DNA from 3 places in the Holzapfeliella saturejae genome. Region 2 is predicted to be linked to each of the others. Evidence: predicted binding sites of a transcription regulator. Region 2 holds the regulator's gene; each other region holds the start of a gene.
What was found. Region 2 encodes HrcA, which represses chaperone genes, less so after heat shock. Its sites were predicted from a motif close to TTAGCACTCNNNNNNNNNGAGTGCTAA; they were not measured.
Positions count from the first base shown of each region.

Region 1: groES (co-chaperone GroES) is a predicted target of HrcA. The motif match lies at 3,193-3,219, and genes of this name have one in related genera.
Region 3: clpP (ATP-dependent Clp endopeptidase proteolytic subunit ClpP) is a predicted target of HrcA. The motif match lies at 2,056-2,082, and genes of this name have one in related genera.

Region 1 is NZ_JAWMWG010000001.1:580,407-587,591, forward strand. Features, by position in the region: gene R4Y45_RS02840 (hypothetical protein) at 1-131, shown strand, start outside; gene R4Y45_RS02845 (DUF1430 domain-containing protein) at 128-457, shown strand; gene R4Y45_RS02850 (ABC transporter ATP-binding protein) at 460-1,098, shown strand; gene R4Y45_RS02855 (ABC transporter ATP-binding protein) at 1,129-3,051, opposite strand; gene groES (co-chaperone GroES) at 3,241-3,525, shown strand; gene groL (chaperonin GroEL) at 3,549-5,168, shown strand; gene R4Y45_RS02870 (APC family permease) at 5,349-7,181, shown strand.
Region 2 is NZ_JAWMWG010000001.1:942,883-950,067, forward strand. Features, by position in the region: gene dnaK (molecular chaperone DnaK) at 1-1,823, opposite strand, end outside; gene grpE (nucleotide exchange factor GrpE) at 1,850-2,404, opposite strand; gene hrcA (heat-inducible transcriptional repressor HrcA) at 2,416-3,471, opposite strand; gene ribF (riboflavin biosynthesis protein RibF) at 3,574-4,518, opposite strand; gene truB (tRNA pseudouridine(55) synthase TruB) at 4,541-5,443, opposite strand; gene rbfA (30S ribosome-binding factor RbfA) at 5,496-5,843, opposite strand; partial or broken gene infB (translation initiation factor IF-2) at 5,858-7,185, opposite strand, start outside.
Region 3 is NZ_JAWMWG010000001.1:644,855-652,039, reverse strand. Features, by position in the region: gene R4Y45_RS03160 (amino acid ABC transporter ATP-binding protein) at 1-433, opposite strand, end outside; gene R4Y45_RS03155 (ABC transporter substrate-binding protein/permease) at 433-1,893, opposite strand; gene clpP (ATP-dependent Clp endopeptidase proteolytic subunit ClpP) at 2,107-2,688, shown strand; gene R4Y45_RS03145 (MarR family winged helix-turn-helix transcriptional regulator) at 2,740-3,183, opposite strand; gene whiA (DNA-binding protein WhiA) at 3,201-4,142, opposite strand; gene R4Y45_RS03135 (gluconeogenesis factor YvcK family protein) at 4,155-5,120, opposite strand; gene rapZ (RNase adapter RapZ) at 5,117-6,001, opposite strand; gene uvrA (excinuclease ABC subunit UvrA) at 6,074-7,185, opposite strand, start outside.

The sequences.
Region 1 (7,185 bases), 360 kb from region 2:
ATGTTTACTATAAAAATTACGATGAAACAATTGCGTTATTAAAAAAATATCAGGTTTATCAAGAAGTATCTTACTTAGAAAATATTAAGTTTCAATACTTAAATAATACTATGAACTTAGAGTTAAATTGATTTCAATTTTAGCTGGGGCAATTTTGGCAATTGTAACCAGTGTCATTTTGTTTAGTGCCATGAACCTGCTTTATTTTGAACAATTTAGACGAGAAATATTCATCAAGAAGATTAGTGGTCTATCTTTCTTTGAAATTCATAAAAAGTACTTAAGCTTTGAACTAGTCACGTTAGGTTTAGGAGCAGGAATCCCCGTGATTTTGGGTGCTAATAGCCTAATAGCAATGGTTGCTTTAGCAGTTATGATACTAGTACTTGCTATTTTGTTATTTATTCAAAATAAAAAAGAACAACAAACGGCAATGACAGTAATGAAGGGAAAATAAGAATGATAAAAGTTGAAAATGTTACAAAAGATTTTGATAATCGTGAATTGTTTACGAATTTAAATTTGAATTTTGAAAAAGGAAAAGTCTATGCGTTAATTGGTCCCAGTGGAAGTGGTAAAACAACACTACTTAATATGATTGGTCATCTTGAAAAAATTACGAGTGGCGACGTTATTTATAATGGGAAGTCATTGAAATCAATTTCAGCACATCGTTATTTTAGAAACGAGTTAGGCTACTTATTTCAAAATTTTGGTTTATTAGAAGCACAATCAATTAAAGATAATTTAGATTTAGGACTTGTTGGACAAAAAGTTAAAAAACAAGAACGAATTGAACGACAAAAATTAGCTTTAAAACAAGTTAATTTAAGTTATCTTGACTTGAATCAAAAAATATTTGAATTATCTGGCGGGGAAGCCCAGCGTGTTGCGGTCGCTAAGGTTATTTTGAAAAATCCACCACTTATTTTAGCTGACGAACCAACCGCAGCACTTGATCCAAAAAATGGACAAGAGTTGATGGACTTATTGTTATCTCTTAAAAATGAAAATCGAACAATTATCATCGCAACGCATAATCAAATGATTTGGGAAAGTGCTGATGAAGTAATTGATTTAAGAAATTATCGTAATTAAAAAAGGCGAGGACTTTTAGTCCTTGCCTTTTTATTCGTTTTCTTCTTGTTGTGTTAACCAATATTCCCAATTATCGTTTTCAGTCGATAATTTTTCATTAATTGCGTCAATTTCAGATTGGAATTCAGCCATTTTACTATAATCAGTTGCGTATTCAGGTTGAGCCATTTGTTCTTGAATAGCTTCAATCTGACTTTCATACTTTTCAATATTTTCTTCAGCTTGAGCAATCCCACGTTCAATTTTGCGAATTTCTGCTTGGCGTTTCTTTTGCATCGCATAATCTTCTTTACCACCGGTATTGCTTGATTTTACTTGTGCTTGTTGGATTTGTTCATCGGTTGGCTTGATAATCTGTTCTTTTTTCTCTAAGTAATAGTCGTAATTACCATCAAAAACATAAGCTTGATTATTTTTAACCTCAATCGTTGTGGTTGCTAGTTCATTAATAAAGTAACGGTCATGAGAAACGAATACTAATGTCCCATCAAACTCTCGTAGTGCTTTTTCAAGGACTTCTTTAGCATCAATGTCCAAGTGGTTAGTCGGTTCATCCATAATTAAAAAGTTGTGATTTTCCATCGACAATACGGTTAAGGCAAGACGAGCACGCTGTCCACCAGAAAGTTGACCGACGCTTTTTTCAATATCGTCTGCACCAAATAGAAAACTAGCCAAAACACTGCGGATTTCTTTTTCAGGTGTTAAACGATGACGATTCCAAACGGTATCAATAACTGTTTCTTTGGAATTAAATTGAGAAATTTCTTGATCATAAAAACCAGCAGAAACATTGGCACCAAATTTATAACTACCTGCAAGAGGTTCTAGTTGCTTAACGAGCGTTTTGAGTAGGGTACTTTTACCAATTCCATTAGCACCTAAGATAGCAACACGGTTGTGTTTATTAACTTGCAAGTTGATATCTTTAATCATTGGGTCGTTTTTTTCGTAACCGACACTCATATGATTAATGAGTAGGGCTTCTTTACCACTTTGCTTGTCGACATTGAATTGCATATTCATTTGACTATGATGTTTAGGGGGTTGAATACGGTCCATTTTTTCAAGTTGTTTGCGACGACTTTGAGCACGCTTGGTTGTTGAAGCACGGACAATATTTTTTTGAATAAAGTCTTCTTGCTTTTTGATTTCAGCTTGTTGTTTTTCGTAAGCTTCTTGATTTTGACGGTCCATTAATTCACGTTGTTCCACATATTTTGAGTAGTTTCCTGTAAAGTGTGTTAACTTTTTGAAACTTAATTCATAAATCTCAGTTGTAATCGCATCTAAGAAGTACTGGTCGTGAGAGACTGCCAAAATAGCACCAGAATAATTCTTTAAAAAGGTTTCAAGCCAAGTTAACGTTTCAACATCTAAGTGGTTAGTTGGTTCATCAAGAACTAATAAATCCGGTTTTTTAAGTAAGAGCTTAACAAAACCTAATCGTGTTTTTTCACCACCAGATAAAGTACTAATCTTTTGATGATACGTTGATTCATCAAATTTAAACCCATTTAAAACAGTTTTGATATCAGTTTCATAAGTGAAGCCACCATTAATTTGATAATCATACTGCATTTGATCATAGCGTTTGAGCAGTTCTTCATCAGGGTTTTCTTGCTGAGCTAACTGCTCTTGAATCGCGGTCATTTTGTTACCTAATTCAATCAAGGGTGTAAAAACTTGCAACATTTCATCCCAGATAGTTTCGTTAGTATCAAAATTATGTTCTTGTGCAATATAACCAATTTCGATATTTTTGGGCGTTGAAATATGACCAAGTGAAGGCTCTTCTTGTCCTGTAATCATTTTAAGTAGGGTACTTTTACCCGCACCGTTTGGACCAACTAGTCCAATACGGCTTTTGTTTTGGATTTCAATATCTAGGTTTTCAAATAAGACATCACTCCCAAAGTGACGTGCTAATTGTTGTCCTTGTAAGATAATCATTATTTCACCTCATTTTTCTTCACTGTTTAGCATATCATAATTCATCGTTTTATAAGGGATTTTAAAGATTTTTTAGCATTCAACTTTTTTTCTGCTAAAAACTTGCACTTTTTCATAAAGATGATATTATTTACTTAGAAGTTAGCACTTGTTTTATAAGAGTGCTAATCATTGTAGGAGGGAAATTAAATGTTAAAACCTATTGCTGATCGCGTGATTTTAAAAGTTAAAGAAGATAAAGAAGAAACCGTTGGCGGAATTGTTTTAGCAAGTAGTGCTCAAGATAAACCACAAGTCGGTGAAGTTGTCGCCGTTGGGCAAGGTGCTCGAACTCGTGAGGGTCAACGCCTCCCCTTGACTGTTAAAGTTGGAGATAACGTTTATTATGATAAATACGCAGGTACAACCCTAAAATATGAAAATGAAGATTACTTAGTATTGAAAGAAAACGATATTTTAGCAATTATTGATTAATTTTTTAATGAGGTGAAGTTAAAATGGCAAAAGAAATTAAGTTTTCAGAAGATGCACGTCGTGCAATGTTACGTGGTGTTAACAAATTAGCGGATACTGTTAAAGCAACTATTGGACCTAAAGGTCGTAACGTTGTGTTAGAAAAAAGTTATGGCTCACCAGAAATTACAAACGATGGTGTGACGATTGCAAAATCAATCGAACTGGAAGACCACTTTGAAAATATGGGAGCTAAATTGGTAGCTGAAGTGGCTTCAAAAACCAATGATATCGCCGGAGATGGAACGACAACAGCGACTGTACTAGCACAAGCAATTATTCAAGAAGGATTAAAAAATGTTACTTCTGGTGCTAACCCTGTGGGTATTCGTCAAGGGATTGAATTAGCTACTAAAAAGGCCGTTGAAGAACTACATAAAATGTCACACAAAGTGGCTAATAAAGATGAAATCGCACAAGTTGCGTCAATCTCAGCAGCTAATGAACAAGTTGGACGTCTGATTGCAGATGCGATGGAAAAAGTTGGTAATGATGGTGTTATCACAATTGAAGAATCAAAAGGTATTGAAACTGAATTAAGCGTGGTTGAAGGGATGCAATTTGATCGCGGTTATTTGTCACAATACATGGTAACTGATAACGATAAAATGGAAGCAGACCTTGATAACCCATACATTTTAGTAACTGACAAGAAAATTTCAAATATTCAAGAAATTTTGCCTCTATTGCAAGAAATTGTTCAACAAGGGAAAGCCTTGATGATTATTGCTGATGATATTGATGGGGAAGCATTGCCAACACTTGTGTTGAATAAAATTCGTGGAACTTTCAATGTTGTCGCAGTTAAGGCACCAGGTTTTGGTGATCGTCGTAAAGAGCAACTAGCTGATATTGCAGCTCTTACAGGTGCAACTGTTATCACAGAAGATTTAGGCCTAGAATTAAAAGATACAAAACTAGAACAACTTGGACAAGCCGGTCGTGTTACTGTAACAAAAGACAATACAACAATTGTTGAAGGCGCAGGCGATAAAGCGGCTATTGCAGAACGTGTTAATACCTTGAAAAAACAAATTGCTGATTCAACATCAGACTTTGACCGTGAAAAATTACAAGAGCGTCTAGCAAAATTAGCTGGTGGTGTGGCTGTAATCAAAGTTGGTGCAGCAACTGAAACTGAGTTAAAAGAACGCAAATATCGGATTGAAGATGCACTAAATGCTACTCGTGCAGCTGTTGAAGAAGGATACGTTGCTGGTGGTGGTACTGCATTGGCTAACGCTGTGAAAGCAGTTGCTTCTCTTGAAGAAACTGGCGACGTGCAAACAGGTATTAATATCGTCAAAGCTGCTCTTGAAGCTCCTGTTCGTCAAATTGTAACGAATGCAGGTCTTGAAGGTTCTATTATTGTCGAACGTTTGAATAATGAAGACCCTGAAGTTGGCTATGATCCCGTAACTGACAAATGGACCAATATGATTGAAGCTGGTATTATTGATCCAACTAAAGTTACACGTTCAGCTCTACAAAATGCCGCATCTGTTGCCGCATTGATGCTAACAACTGAAGCTGTTGTGACTGAAGTTGATAAAGATAATGAAACAAATCAAGCACCAATGAACCCAGGAATGGGTATGATGTAGCCTATTAAATTTCATAAAAAGAAGCCTATGGAAGTTATAACTTGCCGTAGGCTTTTTTATGTGGCACAATAACGCTGTTGTAAATCTTAAATTTTTTTAAAATTATGGTAGATTTTACAGATTAAATAGCGTAATATTTGTGAAGTTATTGAAAAAGTTCATTATGTGGAGGTGCCCGTGATGGGACAATTTAAACGTTTGATTTTAGGAAAGCCTTTAAAATCAAATGAAGAAGGCGACCAAAAGCTAACCAGATTCAAAGCGCTAGCGATGTTAAGTTCAGATGCTTTATCGAGTGTGGCTTATGGGACTGAAGAAATTGTAATGGTGCTGGTAACACTTTCTGCAGCAGCAATCTGGTACTCACTACCAATTGCCTTTTTTGTTTTAGTGCTACTATTATCTTTAACAATTTCTTACCGTCAAATTATTCGTGCCTACCCAGATGGTGGTGGAGCTTATAAGGTATCTAGTGACAATTTGGGCAAATCATCAGGACTTGTTGCTGGTGGTGCACTATTGATTGATTACATATTAACGGTGGCGGTTAGTGTTTCAGCTGGTTCTGAAGCGATAACATCTGCTATACCAGCTCTCTACGGGCATCAAGTCGCAATAGCGATTACCATTATTATTATTTTAACCATTTTAAATTTAAGAGGATTAAGTGAATCAGCTAATTTCTTGATGATTCCAGTTTATCTCTTTATCGGCTCAATTTTACTGATGATTGGTGTTGGATTATTTAGAATTATGGCTGGTCAGATTCCTTATCACGCTGCTTCTCCAGTTGGTGGCGTTGTGCCAGGAATTACGGCAGCGTTAGTGTTAAAAGCATTCTCCAGTGGCTCATCATCACTAACTGGTGTTGAAGCTATTTCAAATGCTGTTCCATTTTTCAAAAAACCTCGTGCTAAAAATGCAGCGGGGACATTGACTATTATGGCGATTGTTTTAGGAATTTTCTTTGCAGGAATTACATTCTTAAACTACTGGTACGGTATTGTGCCAGAAGAAAAGGTAACGGTCTTATCTCAAGTAGCAGCTAAGACTTTTGGCGGTGAAAATATTTTCTATTACATCGTGCAGTTTGCAACAGCCTTTATTCTAGCTGTTGCAGCTAATACTGGGTTCTCTGCGTTCCCTGTATTATCATCAAACCTAGCTAAAGATAAATTTTTACCTCATAACTATATGGATCGTGGTGATCGTTTAGCTTACTCAAACGGAATTTTGACATTAGCAATCGGTTCAATTATTTTAATTGTGCTATTTGGTGGTGTAACATCAAAACTAATTCCACTTTATGCAGCAGGTGTATTTATTCCATTCACCTTGTCTCAAACAGGGATGATTGTAAAATGGTATAAAGAAAAGCCAAAACGTTGGGTAGCTAAAGCATTCGCAAACTTTGTCGGTGCATTTATCTCATTTGCTATTTTGATTATCTTAATTGTCTTTCGTTTAGGCGAAATTTGGCCATTATTTGTTATTATGCCATTTTTAGTTTGGTTCTTTTATAAGATTAGAAACCACTATGAAAATGTGGCTGAACAATTACGATTGGAACAAGAAGGCGCAAAATATCACCACTATGATGGGTCAACAGTTATTGTACTTGTTTCAAATGTGACACAAGTAACAAAAGGTGCGATTGCTTACGCCCAATCAATTGGGGATTACGTGATTGCTATGCACGTTTCAATGGATGAAAACCCTGAAAAAGAAAAAGAAACGCAAGAACAATTTAGAAAAGACTTCCCAAACATTCGATTTGTGGACGTTCACTCTTCTTATCGTTCTGTGATTAAACCAGTTGTGCGATTTACGGGTGTTATTTCTAAAAACGCACAACAACGTAATTTCTCAACAACGGTATTGATTCCACAATTTGTACCTAATAAACAATGGCAATTAGCCTTGCATAACCAAACTGCTTTAAGATTGAGACAAGCGTTTAGTAAACATGAAAATATTATTGTTTCAACTTACAGCTACCATCTAAAAAAATAAATAA
Region 2 (7,185 bases):
TCAGGGTCTACTTCACGGAAGTCACCATCTACGGTGTCATCGTTGTTTGATTGACCTGATTGTTCGCCACCTTGAGCTTGTTGAGCTTCTTGTGCTTGTTGGTATATTTTTGTTGTTAAATCTTGAACGATTTGGTTCAATTCATCTTTTTTAGCTTTCATTGCTTCTAAGTCATTATCAGATTGTGCTTTTTCTAAAGCTTCTTTAGCTTCTTTAGCTTTTGAAACTTCTTCTTCAGAAACTTTGCCATCTAATTCTTTCAATGTCTTATCAGTTGTAAAGATTAATTGATCAACTTCATTACGTAAGTCTACTTCTTCTTTACGTTTTTTATCTGCTTCAGCATTTTCTTCAGCATCTTTTGTCATACGTTCGATTTCTTCATCTGATAGACCTGATGAACTTTGGATTGTAATCTTTTGTTCTTTTTGTGTACCTAAGTCTTTAGCAGATACATTTACAATACCGTTTTTATCGATGTCAAATTTAACTTCGATTTGAGGAACACCACGTGGTGCTGGTGGAATATCTGTTAATTGGAAACGACCTAAAGTCTTGTTATCAGCAGCCATTGGACGTTCACCTTGAAGAACATGAATGTCTACGGCTGGTTGGTTGTCAGCAGCTGTTGAGAAGACTTGTGATTTACTTGTAGGGATTGTTGTATTACGTTCAATTAATTTAGTTGAAACGCCACCCATTGTTTCAATACCTAGTGATAATGGTGTTACGTCAAGAAGCACAACATCTTTAACGTCACCTGAAATCACACCACCTTGAACAGCAGCACCTAAAGCAACGGCTTCATCAGGGTTAATTGAGTGATCAGGTTTTTTACCTGTCCAGTCTTCAACAGCTTTTTGAACTGAAAGGATACGTGTTGATCCACCGTTTAGGATAACTTTATCCACTTCATCTTTTGAAAGACCAGCATCTTTTAATGCGTTTTCAACTGGGATTTTTGTTCTTTCAACTAGTTCAGCTGTGATTTCATCGAATTTAGCACGAGTTAAGGTTGTTTCTAAGTGTAATGGACCTGCTTCACCAGCTGAGATAAATGGCAAGCTAATTTGAGTTGTTGTTACACCTGATAAGTCTTTTTTAGCTTTTTCAGCTGCATCTTTTAGACGTTGTAATGCCATTTTATCTTTAGATAAGTCAATACCGTTTTCGTCTTTGAATTGTGCAATCAACCAATCCATGATTGCTTCGTCAAAGTCGTCCCCACCTAAGTGAGTGTCACCGTTTGTTGAAAGCACTTGGAATACGCCGTCACCTAATTCAAGGATAGAAACGTCAAATGTACCACCACCCAAGTCATAAACAAGGATTTTTTCGTCTTCTTCAGCTTTATCTAAACCATAAGCTAAAGCACTAGCAGTTGGTTCATTAACAATACGTTTAACATCTAAACCAGCAATTTTACCAGCATCTTTTGTTGCTTGTCTTTGTGAATCGTTGAAGTATGCAGGTACTGTAATAACAGCTTCTGTTACTTCTTCACCTAGGTAATCTTCACTGAATTTTTTGATGTGTTGTAAAATCATTGCTGAAATTTCTTGTGGTGTGTATGACTTGTCGCCAACAGTTACTTTGTAACCTGCTTCACCAATGTGACGTTTGATAGAAGAAATTGTATCTGGGTTTGTAATTGCTTGTCTTTTAGCAACTTCCCCAACTTGAATTTCACCATCTTTAAAAGCAACGACAGAAGGAGTTGTACGGTTACCTTCTGGGTTTGCAATAATTTTTGGTTCTTTACCTTCTAAAACAGCAACTGCTGAGTTAGTTGTTCCTAAATCAATACCAATAACTTTTGACATAAATCAATAACTTCCTTTCAAATTTCTTAGTTTGCAACGCTAACCATTGCAGGTCTTAAAATACGATCTTTAAATAAGTATCCAGGCTGGTAAACTTCCACAACTGTATCTTTTGGATGGTCTTCAGTTGCTTCAACTGTTTGAACCGCTTGGTGATAATTTGGATCAAAAGGTGCACCTTGTGCTTCAACTTCTGTGATTCCTTTATCATTTAAAGCTTTCATTAAAGCGTTGTAAGTTAATTCAATCCCTTTTTTCAATTGGCTTGAAGCCTCATCGTCAGCTTGAACTTGTAGGGCTCTTTGTAAATTGTCTAAAGCAGGCAAAATTTCTTTTGCAAGGCTTTGACCTTCATATTTACTAAATTGTGCCAGTTCTTTTTGTTGACGAGTTTGAATATTTTGGATTTCAGCTTGTGAGCGTAAGTATTTATCTTGTGCTTCTTCAAGCTCTTGTTGAAGTTTTTCAACTTCTGAATCAGTTGTTTCCACTTCTTCATTTTCAACAACATCTTCAGTTGTTTCTTCAACGGGTTCTTCGGTTGTATTTTCTTGTTTAATATCTTTTTCTTCGTTAGACACTGTCATCCTCCTTATCTAAACTTGCTGTAATAATCCAGTAGCTGGTCAGCCAGTTCTTCTTTGAAGTAGTTCATCAGACTAATCATCTGTGAATACGGCATATTTGTTGGCCCGAGTAAAGCCACAATTCCATTTCCAAAATCACCGACTTCATAAGTGGCAGTTAGTAAACTGTAATCCTTTAATAAGTCCAGTGGCAGTTCATCTCCTAGGCGAACATGAACAGAAAATGCGGGATTATTTAAACTATTTTCGTGAATTAAATCTGAAAATATTTCAGGATGACTAAGTAATTGATAAAGTGATTTCAAATTATCTAAGTCATCGAAACTAGAATAGTTATTCAATAAATTCAATTCGCCATTAACAAATAATTGATCCGTTTCCGTTGGCTTAAACACATCTTTTAATAGCTGAAGTAAAATTAAACTTGCTGTATCTTCTTTCACACCTAAGATAGACATGAATTGTTCAGAAGAATAACCTGAGACTTCATGAAGTGTTTTGCCTTTGACGGCTGTATTAATTTTTTCGACTAATGCTTCTAGTTCACCACCTGATACATCATCAGGTAAACGATAAAGCTGATTTTTAACATCGCCATCGCTGGTTACTAGAATGGCCATCATTTGATGATTAGAAAGTGGCACAATGCGAAATTCAGTAATTCTGCAAAACTGAATCTCAGGACTAGCTACAAAAGCAGTATAACTAGTCAAATCAGATAATATTTTTGCCGAACGAGATACAATATCATCAATTTTTTGAAACTGATGATTAAAGTTCATTTGCAGTTTTTCATGCAAATTTTCTGGCATATCTGTTGGCTGTAATAAATAATCTAGATAATAACGATATCCCTGATTAGATGGGACACGTCCTGAAGATGAATGTGTTTTTTCAATTAATCCAAGTTCTTCTAACTTCGCCATTTCATTACGAATGGTAGCAGAAGAAACTTGAATCGTGAGTTCATCCATCAATGTTTTAGAACCAACGGGCTGTTGAGTCTTATTAAAAACATTGATAATCATCTTAAGTATAAGTTCCTGTCGTTTTGATAACATAGTGTCACCTCTTCGAATTAGCACTATTAAATTACGAGTGCTAACTATTAGAATATAACAACTAACTAGCAGAATGTCAAGACGACAGCTAAAAATATCAAACTATTTCTCTAAAGCTTTAAAATAGGCCCTACTATCAATTTCATCTTGATTTAATTGGTCAATCAAAGCTTCAATTGATGAATATTTTTCCTCTGGGCGAAGATAGTGATACCACTTTACTTCCACCATTTCATCATAAATATCTTCATCAAAATCAAAAATATTAACTTCGACCGATAAGTCTTTCACATCATCAAATGTAATATTATATCCAACACTGGCCATTCCTTGATACCACTGACCATGGACTTTCAACTTAACAGTATAAGCCCCTGAAGCTAAGCCTACTTTTTTAGCATTGGAGTCAATATTAGCAGTTGGAAAACCTAATTGACGGCCACGCTTGAACCCGTGAATGACTTTGCCAGACGTTTGATAAATTGAATTTAATAACGTATTAGCCTGATCCACATCACCTTGTTCAATCAAATGACGAATCCGAGTTGAGCTCACTTTTTGACCATCTTGGTTATAACTGGGGACTTCATAAACTTCAAATTTATCTTTTGCTAACTGTTTGAGTAGTGACATATTCGCTACTTCTTTTTTACCAAAAGTATAGTCAAAGCCAGCTACGACTGCCTTAACGTTTAATTGACTTAAAACTTCATCAACAAAATCTTGCGGTTGAACTTTAGCTAAAGGGCCATTGAAATTGCCAATATACAGGATATCTACTCCAAGTTGGGCCATTAGTTCCGTTTTTTCAGCGGTCGTTGTAAGTAATGGCACAGACACATCTGTTGGTCCATAAATCTGGCTAGGATGTGCATTCATAGTCATCACTGCTAATTTCAGACCTTTTTCAGTAGCTACTTTTTTCCCGGTTTCAAGTAATTGGCGATGTCCTAAATGAACACCATCAAAAAAACCAAGTACTAATACAATACCTTGGGTCTCAACGACTTGAGATTCAATTGGATAATTGAGTTGATAAGTATGCATCATGCTCCTCCTCTACATTTTTTTAACTATTTTGAAGCAACATCATTTCTGGACGATAAAGCGGTGGATGTTTCACATCTTTTTTGTAAATAGCTTTAATCTTGCGATTATGATACAAGCATAAACGTTCAACATCAATTGGGAATTTTAGTTTGGCACCGTTTTGTACCATTTCAAATTCTTTATCACTAAGCTGATAAGCTGGCTGCTCTTCAAAAAAACGTTCTAATGGGACTACATAATCAACTGCTTTTTCAGGATTTTCTTTCAATGTTTCAAGTAAAACAGCATCTTTTAAACCAAATCCAGCACTTTTTGCTCGCGTTAGTGAACTCATAACAGCAGGACCACCTAAAATATCGCCCAATTGTTTAATTAGCGTTCTAACATAAGTTCCTTTAGAACAAGTAATTTCAAACTTAAAACGTTGTTGTTTGTTAGCTTCGTCGTAAGTTGATTGCCCAATTTTGACATATTTAGAAACATGAATATGACGTACTGGACGTTCTACTGGAATATTATTTCGAGCATAGTCATATAAACGGCGACCTTTAACTTTAACTGAAGAATACATTGGGGGGAGTTGCTCAACTTCTCCTGTTAATTTAGACATAGCTTCTTCAATAGCCTCTTCAGAAAAAGGCTCTTCAACATCTTGTGTCTTGATTATTTCACCATCTAAGTCTTCGGTATCCGTTTCAAACCCTAAAATAGCTTCTCCAATGTAAGTTTTATCATGTGTTTGCATAAGATCAATAATTTTAGTTGCTTGCCCAATCGCAATTGGCAAAATTCCTTCTACTGATGGGTCTAGTGTTCCACCATGACCTACTTTTTTCATTTGAAGCACACGACGCATGTCACGAACGCAATCGGTACTGGTCATCCCTTTAGTTTTATATAAAACAATCACACCACTTAACATATCTTACTTAACCATCCTTTATTATAAAAAAAACGCCATAAAATGGCGTTTTTTAGTCTTTTTGATTTAATTGACGAATCAAAGCATCAATTTTGGCACCATAAGCAACAGAATCATCTTTTTTAAAGATTAATTCAGGAACTTTAAACGTTGTCAAATTACGCCCGACTTCATGACGAATTAAACCTGTTGATTTTTTAAGTCCTTCTTCAACTTTTTGATTGTCAGATGCTTTATCAGACAAAATACTATAGTAAATAGTAGCCTGAGATAAATCACCTGTTAGTTCAACATCAGTAATTGTAACGTCTTGAACACGAGGGTCCTTAACATTTTTACGCAATACTGTTGTTACTTCACGTAAAATTTCTTGTTGCACACGTTCAATACGGTGTTTCATTAGAATTCCCCCTTTTATTTAACAGGAACTTCTTCCATGACATAAGCTTCGATTTCATCATCCACTTTGATGTCATTGTAGTTTTCAATCATTAAGCCACAATCAAAGCCTTGGTTAACTTCTTTAGCATCATCTTTGAAACGTTTCAATGAAGATAGTTTTCCTTCATAGATTACGATACCGTTACGGATTAATCTCACACCACTATCACGTTGAATTGAACCGTTAGTTACGAATGCACCTGCAATTGTTCCAAGTTTTGAAACGTGGAATGTTTCACGAACAATTAAGTTACCTGTAACTTTTTCTTGGAATTCAGGATCTAACATACCCTTCATAGCTGATTCAATTTCATCGATAGCTTTGTAGATAACACCGTATAGACGGATATCAACGTTTTCAGTTTCTGCTTGTTTTCTTACTTGTTGAGTTGGACGTACGTTAAATCCGATAACGATAGCATTACTTGCAGTAGCCAATGTTACGTCACTTTCATTAATAGCCCCTACACCAGAGTAAACAATGTTAACTTTAACGCCTTCAACTTCAATTTTTTGAAGTGATCCAGCTAAAGCTTCAGCAGAACCTTGTACATCAGCTTTGATAATAACATCAACTTGTTTCAATTCGCCTTCTTTCATCGTATCGAACAAGTTATCTAATGTTACACGGCTATTATTATTACGTTCTTCTACTAAAGCACGTTTTGCACGTTCTTCACCAGCTGCACGAGCAGTTTTTTCATCTTCAAATACTGCGAAACGATCAGCTGAGTTTGGCACATCATTAAGACCTGTAATTTCAACTGGTTCTGATGGATAAGCTTCTTTCACACGACGACCACGATCGTTAGTCATAACACGAACACGACCAAATGTGTTACCGACAACAATTGGGTCCCCTACACGAAGTGTTCCTTGTTGAACTAGTAGTGAGGCTACTGAACCTTTACCTTTGTCAAGACGAGCTTCAATAACGGTCCCAACTGCTTTTTGTTCTGGGTTAGCGTGTAATTCCATCACATCAGCTTGTAATAAAATCATTTCTAGTAAGTCATCAACATTTTCACCAGTTTTAGCAGAAATAGGAACGAAGATTGTTGATCCACCCCAGTCTTCAGGAATCAATTCATATCCCATTAATTGTTCCATCACGTGGTTAGGGTTAGCATCAGGTTTATCAATCTTGTTAACTGCAACAATAATTGGCACGCCCGCAGCTTTAGCGTGGTTAATCGCTTCTTTAGTTTGAGGCATAACACCATCATCAGCTGCTACAACTAAGATGATGATATCAGTAATATCAGCACCTCTAGCACGCATATTTGTAAATGCCGCATGTC
Region 3 (7,185 bases), 300 kb from region 2:
ATAAAGAATCTACCTTAACTTCTGCTTTATCACTTAATCCAACACGTTTTAAGTATTGACGCGCTTTCTTTTCAGCTTCTTCTTGACTCATTAAGCCAAGTTCTCTTGGTGCTAAAGTTAAGTTGTCAATCACGTTTAGGTTGTTAAATAAGTTAAAGTGTTGAAATACCATTCCGATTTTTTCACGGACTTTATTGATGTCAGTTTCTTTACTGTTTAAATCATGACCATCAATGTTAATATTGCCACCAGTTGGTTCTTCTAAATGGTTTAACATTCTTAAAAAGGTACTCTTACCCGATCCAGAAGGTCCAATAATAACCACAACTTGGTTACGTTTAACGTCTAAATCAACGCCTTTAATGACGTGATTGTCACCGTAACTTTTTTGTAAGTCACGAACTTTAATAATATTTTCGCTTGATTTAACCATTATTTGTTCAACCTTCTTTCCATATAGTTAGAAGCCCATGTTAACAAGGTAATAATCACTAAGTAAATGAGTGCAATGATTGCCCAAACTTTGAATCCTTCAAGGTTTCTGGCAATAATGATTTTACCTGTTTGGGTTAATTCAACTAATCCAATAATTGATAAAATTGACGTATCTTTCAATGTGATAATAAATTGGTTAATAAATGATGGAATAATCAATTTAATTCCTTGTGGTAAAACAACTCGTCTCATGGCTTTACCAAATGGCAATCCAAGTGAACGTGCCGCTTCCATTTGTCCCTTATCAACAGATTTAATTCCTCCTGCAATAAAGGCTGCAGTATAAGCCCCTTCATTAAACATTAAGGTAATAATTCCGGCAACAACAGCGGGAATTCTAACCCCTGTTAAACTTGGAATACCTGTATAAATGAATAACGCTAAAACTAGCAATGGTAAACCACGGAAAATGTAAATCACTGTTGTTGAAATTCCGTTTAAAATTTTACTTGGAACAACGCCCATTAAACCAAAGATAATACCAAAGATGGTCGCAAAGAAAATTGCCATTACCGTTAAAATCATGGTTTCTTTCAGTCCATCAAGCAAAGCTGAGCCATTAACTTTAAGTAATCCACCAAAAGTACTTTCACTTTCTTTTTGTTGTTTTTGTAGGGCCAAGGCATCATTTCCTAAGTAACGTGAAATGATTTGATCATATTCACCGCTTTGTTTGATTTTTTCAAGTCCACGGTTAAAGGCTGCTAGTAATTCAGGATTTTCACCCTTTTTAACTGAAAATCCATATTGGCCAGTCGTATTAGCTTCTGAAGAAACTTTCAATGCTGTTCCTTGATTGATAGCATAAGTAATAACTGGCATATCTTCAAATAATCCAGCTGAATTTCCCGTCAAAACATCTTGATACATGGAATTAGTATCATCGAATGTCACAACTGTAAATCCATACTTTTTAGCTTGTTCCATACCATAGTTTGCTGCAGCTGTACCCGTTTTAACAGCTACACGCTTACCTCTAGCATCTTCCATAGATTTAATGGCATCATTGCTTTGGGCAGTTACAAAAACAGCCCCCGTATTAAAATACGGTGTCCCAAAATCCATTTTCTTTTCGCGATCAGCTGTAATTGTTGTTCCTGCAATCAAGCCATCTACTTGACCAGTATCAAGCGCTTGAACTGCTGCACTAAATCCGAGTGGTAAAATTTTAACTTCAAAATTTTCAGCTTTCGCCACAGCTTTTATAATGTCAATATCGATTCCTATGTATTCTGTGTTATTTGAATTTGAAAATTCAAAAGGTGGATAGGTGACATCCGTTCCGATTTGGTAAACTTTTTTTTCTTCGGCTTTGACAGTTTCTTGATGACTGGTCATAAAAAGACCACTCACTAAGAGTGCCAAGCTCATCACAACTAGCATAATTTTGCTTTTCATTGTAAACCCTCTCACACAAATAATGTTTTTAGTATAATACTTAATATAATTTTAAGATATCATATTTTAGTATTAAAACGCCAGTTTAATTTGGGTATGCGCCCTTTTGCCTATGCAAAGTTACGCTTTTCATATTGACCTTATGCTTATTTTATGATTAAATTAGCACAGTACTTAAAAGAGTGCTAATTACTAAAAGGAGGCACTTAAAATATGCTTATACCAACAGTTATTGAACAAACTTCTCGTGGTGAACGTTCTTACGATATTTATTCTCGTTTACTAAAAGATCGCATTATCATGCTATCTGGAGAAGTTAACGACCAAATGGCTAACTCAATTATTTCACAATTACTTTTCTTAGATGCACAAGATTCAGAAAAAGATATTTCTATCTATATTAACTCACCTGGTGGGGTGATTACATCTGGATTAGCTATCTTAGATACCATGAACTTTATTAAATCTGATGTTCAAACAATTGCAACAGGTATGGCTGCATCAATGGCCAGTGTCCTACTTGCAGGTGGAACAAAAGGTAAACGTTTTGCTTTACCTAACTCAACAGTTTTAATTCACCAACCTCTTGGTGGTGCGCAAGGACAAGCTACTGAAATTGAAATTGCCGCTGAAGAAATTTTAAAAACACGTAAAAAAATGAACAAAATTTTAGCTGATGCGACTGGACAAGATATTGAAACTATCCAAAAAGATACTGAACGTGATCATTATCTAACTGCTCCAGAAGCAAAAGAATACGGTTTAATTGATGAAATCATGACTAACAAACGTTAGTTAAGTTAACCAAACTCAAAAAAATACGCCTCATTAAATGAGGCGTATTTTTTATATCTCAAAACTAATTGAAGACAGCTTTGACCCTAATTGTGTCATTGTCTCTCTTAATGTCTTGTATTGTTCAGGTGTTAAATCTAACTTACTCAAACAAAAGTTAAGATGATCATATAGTTCCTGACGTTTTTCAACAGCTGAATCTGTCGGGGTTAAGACCAAACGACGTTCATCTTCTGCAGAATGTCGACGCTTAACCCAATCTAGTTTTTCAAGTCTTCTTAATAACGGCGTTAAAGTCCCACTGTCAAGACCGACATTCTCGCCTAATTCTTTCACAGACATCGATTCATGCTCGTATAAAGCAAGCATAACAATGTATTGTGCATAAGTTAAATTAAAAGGCTCTAGTGCCTTTGAATAAAATCGTTTAAAAAATTTATCAGCTTGATAAATTGAAAAGCATAATTGCTCTCCTAGAATAATTTCATTGTCCATATTTGATTCTCCAATTTTTATTCTGTTCTTATCTTGTCCGCAATATCATTCAATTTTTTAAATCGATGATTGATTCCAGATTTTGAAATTGGACCGTCTGGAATTTTTGCGGCTAATTCTTTTAATGACATCTCCTGATTTTTCATCCTAAATGAAGCCAAAACTTGTAATTTTTCTGGCAACATTTCTAATCCATATGTTTCTTCAATTAAAGTGATATTTTCAACTTGTCTAGCAGCAGCATTAGCTGTCTTTTTAAGATTAGCAGTATCACAATTAACTAAACGATTAACTGAATTTCTCATATCTCGCATAATTCTCAAATCTTCAAAAGCTAACATAGCGCTCGTTGCTCCTGTAATATTTAAAAACTCAGCAATTTGCTCAGCGCCTTTTAGATAAGTGATATAACCACTACGTCTTTGAGTCGTTTTAGCATTAAGATGAAATTGATTCATAATTTTAGCAATGGCTTCATTGTGGTCTTGATGATTAGAATAAATTTCTAAATGATAACGACTAGTTTCCGGGTTATTGATACTACCCCCTGTTAAAAAAGCGCCTCTTAAATAACAAATACTGTCTTGTTGACTCTCCATCACACGCTGTGGAATTGTTGTACTAATGTCAAAGGAATTAGGTTTCATAATTTTTAAATCATCTAAAATATCTGACACTTTTTCTTTGATTCGCACAACATATTGGTTGTTTTTTTTCAATTTCATTTTTCTTGAAACAATAATTTCAGGTTCAATATTATATACTTTTTTCATCAAGGAAAATAAGCGTCGAGCTGTGGCTGGATGTTCAGTTATAACATTAAGTTGTAGCCGACTATGACCAATTGAAATTGAACCGCTCATTCGAATAAATGCAGCTAATTCAGACTTGGCATGTTCATAGTTAACCTCTAGTGACGCAAGCTCTTTTTTTACTTGGCTTGCATAAGATGCTACCATACGCTTCTCCTTCTATAATAAATCTAATATTGCATTTCTAACTTTTACCCCATCGTGATAAATATTTTTATTTTTAATATCTAAAAAATCCCCCGAAATAATCTTAACACCGCTGTTAAGCAGTGATATTTCATCATGTTCAACGGGTTTTAGATAGCCTTTAGGCGAGTTTTGATGAACAACATTAGGTGAAATTTGACGGTTATTAACGAGTACAGTGTCAACTGTTCTTGTTTTTAAATGACGATTGATAATTTCAAGATGATTATAATCTGTTAAACATTCGGTTTCGCCAGCTTGTGTCATAATATTGCAAATGTAAGTAATATTAGCTTTTGTTTCAGCCAAAGCCTGTCGAACATTTGGAATCACAACATTAGGTAAAATACTGGTAAACAAACTACCTGGACCTAAAATCACCATATCTGCCTCATGTATAGCGTCAACGACTTCTGATACTGCTTTAGGCTGTTCATTTTTTTGCGTAGGGTCTGTCACCCAAACCGTTTTAATTTGCTTATCAAAAGTCACAATATGACTTTCGCCGCTTTCAACTGTACCATCTTCAAATTGTGCATTTAAAATCAATGGACTATTAGAAACAGGATAAACGTTGCCATCAACCTTCATTAAATGAGAGAGATATTGAATTGCTTCAAACATATCGTTCGTCATTTCTGAAAGCGCAGCTATAATCAAATTACCTAAAGCATGACCTGAAAAAAAGTCATCTTGACTTTTAAATCGGTATTGAAACAGCTCAAGCTGATCCTGAGGTAGTGTTGACAATGCCACCATCACATTACGAATGTCACCAGGTGGCACAACGTTAATATAATCTCGAATAATCCCTGAAGATCCACCATCATCAGAAACCGTTACAACTGCTGTTAATTCAACGTCTGAATCTTTTAATGAGTTCAAAATAACTGATAATCCTGTTCCCCCGCCGATGACAACAACCTTTTTTGCACTCATAATTGATCTCCTTGATAACGCCAAATTTCTCGATGGGTAATATCTGTTGGATAGTCTTTCATTAAGTTTTGCCCTAGCTTTTCAGCTAATGCGACTGATCGATGTTGACCACCTGTACAGCCAATTGCAATTGTTAAATTAGTTTTACCTTCTTTGATATATCCCGGAATTATCGTCACTAATAATTCCCATAATTTATCATAAAACTCAGTTGTCATCTGTTGGGTTAAGACATACTCTGAGACTGGTTTTTGCAAACCTGTCAGAGGCTTCATTTCTGGAATGTAGTAAGGGTTGGGCAAAAAGCGCACATCAAAAACCAGGTCAGCATCAATAGGTAACCCGTACTTGAATCCAAAGCTCATAACTTCGATATGAAAAACATCAGATAAGTCCTCACCTTTTGTTTGTTCAATTAATCGTTGTCTGAGTTGTTTGGGTTTAATGTTAGAAGTATCTATAATCAAGTCGGCGTGTTGCATAACAGGCGTCAATAATTGACGTTCTTTATTAATACCATCCAAAAGTCGGCCAGACATTGCTAAAGGATGACTACGTCTAGTTTGGTTATAACGTTTTACCAAAACTTCATTTGAAGCATTGAGATAAATAATTTTAGATTGAACCTCTTCTTTGGTTTCAAGAATAGAAACCGCTTCGAGTAACTCGTTATCTAAGTCTCGCGATCTTAAATCAATCACCACAGCTACTTTATCCATATGCCCTGACTCAAACATTAAATTCCAGAATTTACGTAAAAGTTTGGGCGGTAAATTGTCAACGACAAAGTACCCCATATCTTCAAAACTTTGGATGGCAACTGTTTTTCCAGCACCTGACATCCCTGTGATAATGACCAACTGTTTTTTACTATTAACCATTGCAACCCCTCCTAAATAGACTAAAATAGTATAACACATCCGGGCGTTTCTTTTGAAGCAACTAACCAAAAATTAGTTTTTTGCCAGATATTTTTTTAGATAAAATCCAGTATAACTTTCGGCGTTTTGAGCAACTTCTTCAGGTGTTCCTACCGCAATTATTGTGCCGCCACCTGCACCACCTTCTGGTCCTAAATCAACTAACTGGTCGGCGTTTTTGATAACATCAAGATTATGTTCAATTACGATAACTGTATTCCCTTGATCAACTAAACGCTGTAAAACAGCCAATAGTCGATTGATATCGTCTGTGTGAAGACCTGTTGTGGGTTCATCTAAAATGTAAAGATTCTTTCCACTTGATTTTTTATATAGCTCAGAAGCTAACTTCATACGCTGAGCTTCCCCACCTGAAAGTGTTGTTGCTGATTGACCAAGTTTGACATAGCCTAAGCCAACATCTTCAATGGTTTGTAATTTGCGTTTAATTTTTGGAATGTTGTCAAAGAATGCTAGTGATTCTTTGATAGTCATCTCTAAAACTTCAGAGATATTTTTATCCTTATACTTAACTTCTAGCGTTTCGGAATTGTATCGGGTTCCGTGGCAAACTTCACAAGGCACATACACATCAGGCAAGAAGTTCATCTCGATTCTGATAATACCGTCACCACGACAGTTTTCACAGCGACCGCCTTTAACATTGAATGAAAAACGGCCTTTTTGATAGCCACGAAGTTTGGCTTCATTTGTTTTAGCAAATAAATCGCGAATATCATCAAATACACTAGTATAGGTTGCCGGATTACTTCTAGGTGTTCGTCCAATTGGGCTTTGATCAATATTAATTAATTTTTCAATATGGTCATAACCTGTAATTTCCTTAAATTTACCTGGTTTTTCATGGTTATTATTCAATTTTTGCGCCAAGGCACGTTTTAAAATCGTGTTAACTAAGGTTGATTTACCTGAACCTGAAACCCCTGTAACTGCCGTCAATGTCCCAAGTTTAAACGCAACGTTTACATCTTTTAAATTATTTTCACTAGCTCCTTTAATACTAATTGTTTCACCATTTCCCTGGCGACGTTCTTTAGGAACTGCGATTTGCTTTTGTCCGGATAAATATTGTCCAGTTAAAGAATTTGGATTCTTGGAAACTTCTTCTGGCGTCCCTGCTGCGG